One region of the Vreelandella sp. ssv genome, then DNA from elsewhere that is predicted to be linked to it. Evidence: riboswitches for the same ligand, from Rfam matches in the RefSeq annotation. Region 1 holds a riboswitch; the other holds the start of a gene.

Region 1 (4,214 bases):
CACATAGCGCAGCAGCACCCCCGCATGAATGGTGAAGTAGTCCACACCCTGTTCGGCCTGCTCGATCAGCGTATCGCGGAAGACTTCCCAGGTGAGGTCTTCGGCCACGCCTTTAACCTTCTCCAGCGCCTGATAGATAGGCACCGTGCCAATCGGCACCGGAGAGTTGCGCAGAATCCACTCGCGGGTTTCGTGGATGTTCTGCCCGGTGGAGAGATCCATGATGGTATCCGCGCCCCAGCGGATACCCCAGGTCATCTTATCCACTTCCTCCTCAATGGAAGACGTGACAGCCGAGTTACCCAAGTTGCCGTTAATCTTGACCAGAAAGTTGCGGCCAATAATCATCGGCTCGCTTTCTGGGTGGTTGATGTTATTGGGAATGATCGCCCGCCCGCGGGCGACTTCATCACGCACGAATTCAGGGGTGATCTCTTCCGGCAGGCTGGCGCCAAAGCTCTGGCCTTTGTGCTGGTGGCCCAGAATCCGCTCAACTTCAGCGGTACCCAGCGTTTGGCGACGCTGGTTTTCCCGCAGGGCAATAAACTCCATTTCTGGCGTAATAATGCCCTGGCGGGCGTAGTGCAGCTGGGTGACGTTCTTGCCTGCTTTTGCGCGGCGCGGCGTGCGGGTTAAATCAAAGCGCAGCTGGGCAAGCATCGGGTCGTTGGCGCGGCGGTTGCCGTAATCAGACGTAGGGCCTGAGAGAAATTCGGTGTCGTCCCGCGCCTCAATCCAGGCGCGGCGTAGTTCCGGCAGCCCGCGGCGCAGATCAATCTGGGCATCGGGGTCGGTGTAAGGGCCGGAAGTGTCGTACACCAGCAGCGGCGGGTTCTCTTCATCGATACCGGTGGTTTTGGTCGGTGACAGGGTGATCTCCCTAAACGGGACGCGAATATCCGGCTGGGAGCCTTCGATGTAAACCTTCCGCGAGCCGGGCAGTGGCTGAATGGCGGCGGCATCGACTTGGGCGGTTTCGGCTAAAAAGTGGCTAGTCTTGCTCATGTATCGGTTCCTTGTAGTTGTTGACCACTATTCAGAGAGGTCTAGGCCCATCTGCCAGAAGTCGATTTCCAGGCGGGTGGCATCGCGGAAGATCTTGCTCAGCTCGGTAAAGCGGGCAGGGGTAACGTCGGCAAGGCGAGCGTTTAGCCATTCAAGCTCCGCCTGCATGGCGGCCTGAAACTCGTCGCCTTCGTACATGGCAATCCAGGCGTCAAACGGGTTTTGGCTACCGCGCAGGGTAGAAGGCTGGGCGTTCAGCCAGTTGGCGATTTCGCCGTAGCCAACCAGGCAGGGGGCCAACGCCACGTGCAAATCGAGCAAGTCGCCGCGGTTGCCGGTATCCAACACATAGCGGGTGTAGGCCAGAGTGGCCCTGGCTTCGGGAAGCTCCGCCAGTTCTTGCTCGGAAATCCCCCACTCCTGACAAAACCCCACGTGCAGGCCCAACTCCACATCCACGATGGCTTTTAAGCCTTCATGGGCTTGGCGAAGATCGGCAAGGGTGGGGCTTTTATAGACAGCCAGCGCGTAGGCGCGGGCGAAGTGAATTAAAAACAGGTAGTCCTGCTTTAAGTAGTGGCGAAACGACGCCTCAGGCAGCGTGGCATTGCCCAACTGGCGCACAAAATCGTGCTCAATATAGGCACGCCAATCTTGCTGGCAGGCGGTGGTGAGATCAGTAAAGCGGTAGCCCATGATGCCTCCGGTGGTAATGATCTGGAGGGCAGGCGAATAAGATCGAGGAAATGGCGCGGAAGGTGGCGTGCGATCGTGAAAGAGAGCTAGCCAAGGCCATCGCTTGATCCCTACGCCGGTACCCGCGCTGCATATTATCTAAGCAGCGCATTAGCCGGATCAGGTTCAGCGGGACCAGCGCTCGGTAGCAAAAATGCTAACCCTGCGCCATCTCAGCCGGATATCACCGGCACCCCGTCAAGCTGTTCGTTGGTGGAGTGTAGGAGGCGGGTGGGGGAGATGCAAGGGGCTTGATTAGAGATGGCAATGCGCGCAGAACAAGAGTTTTAGGTATTCTGCCAAAATTGGCTTTGCTCTCAATGGAATCAATGGGGTAGAGTCAAATTAGGCGGATACCAAACCCCAATAAATGTGCCGACTCGTTTATTGGGGTTTGGTAGCGGGGTTTATAATTGATATTAGCTAATAGAGACCGATTTTCGAATATTGAGGTGGAGAATTTTACATGGCTGAAGAATACAATGAAAAAATCGAAAGAGCAGAAGCCGAGCAAGAGGAGTCAGAGGACTACTCTGAAACTCCGCCTTCTGACATTGTAGCTTTCAACGAGCTAAGGTCTTGTGCGGACCTTGTTAGAATGCATAAAGCAGGGCAACTAATTATTAAACCAGACTTCCAGCGTGATGTTGTTTGGTCGAACCCTGCCCAGACAAGATTTATCGACTCACTAGTTAAACAGCTCCCGATTCCTAGTATGTGTCTAAGCCTTGATTATAAAACTGAAAAAAGGCTTATGATTGATGGATTACAAAGAATTTCTAGCATTATCAAGTTTTTGACAGACGAGCAGTGGAGGCTTTCCAAACTAGAAGATATTGACTCGAGAATATCAGGAAGGACGTCTGGTTATTTAAAAGATAAACATTTTGAGATATACAGTCGTATAGAGAACCTAACTATCCCTGTGACTGTTCTAAGATGTGATTATTCTAAAAAGTCGCATTTAAATTATTTGTTTACGATTTTTCATCGCCTTAATACCGGAGGTAATAAGCTCAGTAACCAAGAAATCCGTAACTGCATATATGCAGGTGCATTTAATGAAATGCTGAAAGAAATTGTTTCACAAAAAGAGACTAGAGATCTATTTGGCCTCGAAGAAGAAAAAACATACCGATATGCATACGAAGAGTTATTCCTAAGAATATTCACGTTTGCTGATACGTTCGAAAAATATAATGGTCGGCTAGCGAAGTATCTTAATGAATATATGGATTCTAAGAAAAAAATTACTGAAAACGAAATAGAGTCAAAATTCGATAGAATTAACCGCTCTATTGCCCTTTTATATAGGAAAATACTTGATGGAGTGCAGCTTCCAAAATTGAGCAAGTCAACAGTTGAAGCGCTATTTGTAGGTATATATAGAAATATAGATGCGTTAGAAGATGAATCAAATGAGGAGCTATCTGCTCGTTATAAGACATTAAGGGAGGATGAAAATTTCTCAATAGAAAGCTTAAGCGAGGGGTTGGCCGCGACAGATAAAGTTAAAGCCAGAATATCTAAGTCAATTGAGTTATTTAGCTGATATGATTGTTAAAAAACATATTTATCGAACACTTAAGGACTTAGATGATAGGTACAATGGTGCCATGCTTTGTTCGAGTGTTGATGAATCAATTTATTACTCAAAGTTGGCAATACTAGAATACTGTGGATGGATCGAAGAGGCATTTGATAACATTGTGAGGCGAGCTGTAAAAACAAAGTTAAAAAGCCATCCCTATAAGCAAATGCTTGAAAATTCGGTTATTGGAAATAATCATGGATTCCAGTATAAGGAAAACTTTAGGCCAATGCTAATTAGAGCAATTGGCTTAGTAGCTATGGAAAAAATAGAAAAAGAACTTGATAAAACCGGAAATCTTTCAATTCTAATTAGTGAGTTGGAAGCAGTTAAACGGGATCGTGATAGTGCGGCACATACATGGGCTCAGAATGCGACTCGAACATATCCTGCGCCCTCTATTACTCGATCTAGATTAGAAGAAATCCATCCCATTGCGAAAGAGATTTATTCATATGTCGCTAAGCTTTAATGCAGCTAACAAACAGCGGCAGCACGACAGCCAATACTCCGCACTGGCTGAGTCAGCGCTGGGCATCATCACTTGAACTCAATGCTTTTCCAGATCAGCCCAACCAGTGAGATCACCAGTATAGCGAACAGTACGGCAACGCCCCCCGAATCCAGCGCTTGCAACGTTAGGCCTGAAACCACTAGCCATAGCGCTGGAATGATGATGGCGATCCAGAGAGCGAAACCCCGCAACATGATTAGCACCAAGCCCAGCGTGGTAACCGCCGTGGGGTCGGCATGAATGCCGAACACTTCTGCCTGATACCAGGAGCCGCCGCTTAGCGGCGCCACCAGCGGCATCATTATCAGGCCAAAGAAGGTGATGGCTATACCTATAGCAACCGGTGGGGTTGTTGAGCGTGGCGCGTTA
Region 2 (4,214 bases), 1.9 Mb from region 1:
CAAACATTATCTCTGCAGCGCGATTCCAATCCAGAATGACGCCTTCTCCATCAAGACTGATATAGGCGTCATAGGCAGATTCGATAACAAGATTGAGCTCATTAGTACGCCGCTCAATTTGGCTCTCCATACTGCGGTGTAACTCATTCAGCGCTAGCTGAGATGCATGAGTTTTTTTTCTTTCTCTGATCAGCCGCTCACGCAGACGAATCTCATCTGTGACTATTGCCGCTAAATCCTTTAATGCCGCCAGCTCGTTCTGACTAAGTACACGAGGCTGGGTATCGATTGCACAGAGTGATCCCAACGCGAGCCCACTGGAGGTACTCAAGGGAATGCCCGCGTAAAAGCGAATACCCTTAGTAGCCGTCACATGAGGATTTTGCGCAAAGCGGGGATCCTGGCGAGCATCTTCAACGATTAACGGCTCTGAGGCAGTCACCGTGTAAGCACAGAAAGCCACATCACGAGATGTCTCGCGAGTTTCTATGCCGACACGAGACTTAATCCACTGACGTTCGGCATCAATTAACGTTATCGTTGATATCGGCACGTTCAGCAACTGGGTCACCAGCCTTGTGACGCGGTCAAAGGCGGGTTCATCCGGAGTATCCAGCAGCTCAAGCTCATAAAGAGCGGCTAACCGCGCCGCTTCATCAGATGCTATGGGGTAGCTCATTGTTATGTCACCCATTGAGGCAGGTGTATATCTGCCAGCATATCGCGACCAGTACTTTAATGCTTAATACTTACTGCTTTTTTAGTCATATTAGCCAGCAACAGACTGACCAGCGTTGAGGCTGCTAATGCGCCAACGAATGGCCCTAAGGTGGGGATACTGCCCGGAAAACTGGCAGCCACTACGCCCGCGATAAGACTGCCTTGACTTATTCCTTCAGGAATAATTGCCCCCAATAATCCTGCAATGCCCCCCGCAATAGCTGCTACTGGGGTCATTCGCGGCCATAGACCCAACAGAACGGGCACCACAATGGCGGCACACAGCAAGTCAGCAATAAGGAAGAGTCGCAGAACGGATAACCCCTGCAAGGCAATCACTACGACCGGAATCATCAGAGCAATCGTGACCCAACGAGCAGTGGTCAGTGAAACGCCCCGCCCCTCGCTGCGCGTGACGACGAGCGAGGCAATACCATTTTGTAACGTATCAACGCTGGAGGCTACCAAGGTCACCGCCAACACAAGGGAAGGTAGCGTCAGCCAAATGGGAGCATCACTTAGCAGGGCAAAAAATGGCATCGGCGGCTCCCCTAATGACATACCGCTCATCGCGGCCAACATACCCAGACCGCCAATCAACATAACGACAACAACCGTCATGGCGCCGCCTAGCCATGCCCCACGCCCCAGACTTTGATCGTCACGCGCAGCCCATACGCGTTGCCAATACCCTTGGTGGAAGAGATTAGCCGCCGTGACTGCGATCACCAGCGTTAACGCGACGCTGAGTGCACCGGCAACAGGAATAGACGGCAGTGTTGTCTCGCTAGGCATGGCAGGCAACCGCCACAACGTGACGCTCGCCACCGCCAACAGTAGCGCCAGCAATAGCCATGCTTGCCAACGGTCCGTGGCAAGGCTAGCGCGCAGTCCCCCAACCGCCGTATAAACCAGAGTGGTAAGGGCAACCCCTATAATCACCAGCGCAGGTGGTACATCGGATAGTAGCGCGGTGATCGCACCAATAGCGGTTAGCTCAGCGGCTAAAAAGCAGGCCATATAGCCAACCGAGACCAGAGTTACCCAGCGCCTCACGCCCAAGCCATAGCAGGCTTCAGCAAACTCGGCGATACTGCGCCCCTCAGGAAGAGCACGGCGGATCTTCGGCCCATACAGTCCTAATACAATAAACGGTAGCGCTGACCCCAGTGCATAACCTGCTAATGCAAGGGGGCCAACGAATGCACCAATTTCAGGTGGCGCAAAAAGGATCCATGCACCCATTCCGGATGCGAGAAATGAGAGCCCAAGGGTAGAGGCGGTTTGCGAGTTACGGGCAGTGACGTAGTCATCCAGCGGACCATCTACCCAGCGAGCACGGAGACCTAAATAAACAAAGCAGCAAAGCGCCGCGCCAAGCACGGCTGACGTCAGGTAAAGCATGTCGCACTTCCTCCGCCGGTACTAACCGGATCAGGTTCCAGGGTCTGCGCGATACGCATTCTCAGCCTTTATGACACGGCTCCCCTGGCGACAGTGAATGGAGGCGCTATCCTCAATGATAAAAGCGCCTTAGTAAAGCTTAAGCAGAGCCTGCAGCATCATGGCGGGGTACACGCCCCATTAAGTAAAACTCCTCATTGGGCGGTGTTCCCGCGAGTGTCACCAAGCGGTTCGACAAGCCAAAAAATGCCGCGATGGCGCCAATATCCCAGCAATCCTCCTGGCTAAAGCCTACCGCCAGGAGGCGTGTGAGCCACTCGTCCGTCATTTCACCGACATCGATAGCGCAGTGCATCGCAAAATCAAGCATCACCCGATGGCGCTCGCTAATCGGCGCCACGCAATGATTAATCGCGACCTGGTCGGCAAGCAGCGGGTTTTTACTGTAAATTCGCACCAAGGCGCCGTGCGCTACGACGCAATACAAACATCGGTTACGCGCACTGGTGGCGACGACGATCATCTCTTTTTCTGCTTTAGTGAGCGAGTCCGACTCACGCTCCATTAGTGCATCATGATAGGCAAAGAAAGCACGAAACTCGGCTGGGCGGTGGGCCAACATTAGAAACACATTGGGCACAAACCCTGCTTTTTCCTGGACAGCTAAAATCGTGGTACGAATATCTTCTGGAAGGTCATCCAACGTGGCAGGCACATTAAAGCGACTTAATGGAGCAGACATAACCACCTCTTTATTGTTAAGTTTAACCATCTCATAAAAAACGGCTTCGCGGTTGAGTAACAAAAAGCTAATTTAAGTGACTTTTAATCAACCGTCCTGCTCGCCATACTGAACTATCGATCTGTGATAAAAACCGCGCACCACTCTTAATAAACAGTTCGCTCAAAGGGACACTGCCATGAGTCATAACGAAGCCAAGGAACATACCCCCGGTCGTCTAAACGAGCTGTTTGCTGACCCCTACCAAGCGTTTGAAAATGATACTGACGAGCGTCAGTTACATATTCGTATCATGCTGCATATGCTCCTTGCTCGACCAATGACTCGGGGGCAAATGACACTGCGGGTGATTCATGGTTGGGAGAATGGTGGTTTTGAGCCGGAAGACCTTCAGCATGTCGACTACCCACTCACAGGGGTCCCTGACTTCAAGCGCGCAGTGCAGGATTTTGAACACGCCTCCAAGCACAATACACGGCTACCCGCAGACAATACCGCCATACTTGCCGCCCCTTTAAAAGATGCAATCGCCGACGCCGAAGCTGAGGGCCAAAGTTTCCCTAATGACATCCGCAACTCGCCAGCACGATGGCAAGCGTTTGAGGGTGGCTTGGCGCTATATACACTGTTTAAAATGTATCACCGCCTTGTTTATGGCGAAGACGACACTTATCGCTGTGCTCAGTGTATTACCCCCCTTGGTATGCGAGAGATACATGAATTTCACCTCGAAGAGGGTGAGTTCGCGCTACTCGTGCCACCAGGGCCACACTTCAAGAGCGAACCTTCCTTACTGGTTTTACACGAAAGCCAACTCGGTCCGATAGAACAATTGCTTGAGGAAAGCCTGCCCCTGTTTGATAACTTTTAAAGGACGCAATATCGTTTCATTGGCCCTGTCCACCGCCTGCTTTTAGTTGGCCCCGCTTAAAGCAGGGCCAGTATGCAGGAATTAACATTGCTTCAATTAGCCAAGCGAAATCGTACTATTGATACCGCTGGAGACATTCTCAGGTTCAAACCAACGCGCCGTTACGGTTTTCGTTTGCGTCCAGAAAGCAATCGCCTGTTTGCCGTTGGGTCCTAAATCCCCCAACTTTGATGCCCTCGATCCGGTGAAGCTGAAGTACGCAACGGGCACGGGAATCGGCACGTTAATCCCAATTTGACCAACATCGATATCCGTCTCAAAACGCCTTGCGATCCAGCCTGAGTTGGTAAAGATAGAGGTACCATTGCCATTTGGGTTGGCATTAATAAAGGCAATCGCCTCATCCAGCGTTTCAACACTGACGACACAAAGTACGGGGCCAAAAATCTCTTCGCGATAAATGGTCATATCTGCCGT

The links. Region 1 has a riboswitch for thiamine pyrophosphate ahead of tenA (thiaminase II). Riboswitches for the same ligand answer to the same signal wherever they lie in the genome.
Region 2: it holds a riboswitch for thiamine pyrophosphate, as region 1 does, so the genes downstream of both, AC5TBW_RS13410 (SLC5/6 family protein) here and tenA (thiaminase II) in region 1, are expected to answer to the same signal.

What each region holds. Positions count from the first base shown of each region.
Region 1 is NZ_CM182545.1:982,477-986,690, forward strand. It holds gene thiC (phosphomethylpyrimidine synthase ThiC) at 1-1,005, opposite strand, end outside; gene tenA (thiaminase II) at 1,033-1,701, opposite strand; TPP riboswitch at 1,792-1,948, opposite strand; gene AC5TBW_RS04570 (DUF262 domain-containing protein) at 2,207-3,292, shown strand; gene AC5TBW_RS04575 (hypothetical protein) at 3,294-3,803, shown strand; gene AC5TBW_RS04580 (MFS transporter permease) at 3,872-4,214, opposite strand, start outside.
Region 2 is NZ_CM182545.1:2,931,950-2,936,163, forward strand. It holds gene AC5TBW_RS13405 (diguanylate cyclase domain-containing protein) at 1-679, opposite strand, end outside; gene AC5TBW_RS13410 (SLC5/6 family protein) at 736-2,124, opposite strand; TPP riboswitch at 2,114-2,220, opposite strand; gene AC5TBW_RS13415 (peroxidase-related enzyme) at 2,264-2,866, opposite strand; gene AC5TBW_RS13420 (hypothetical protein) at 3,045-3,737, shown strand; gene AC5TBW_RS13425 (CoA-acylating methylmalonate-semialdehyde dehydrogenase) at 3,834-4,214, opposite strand, start outside.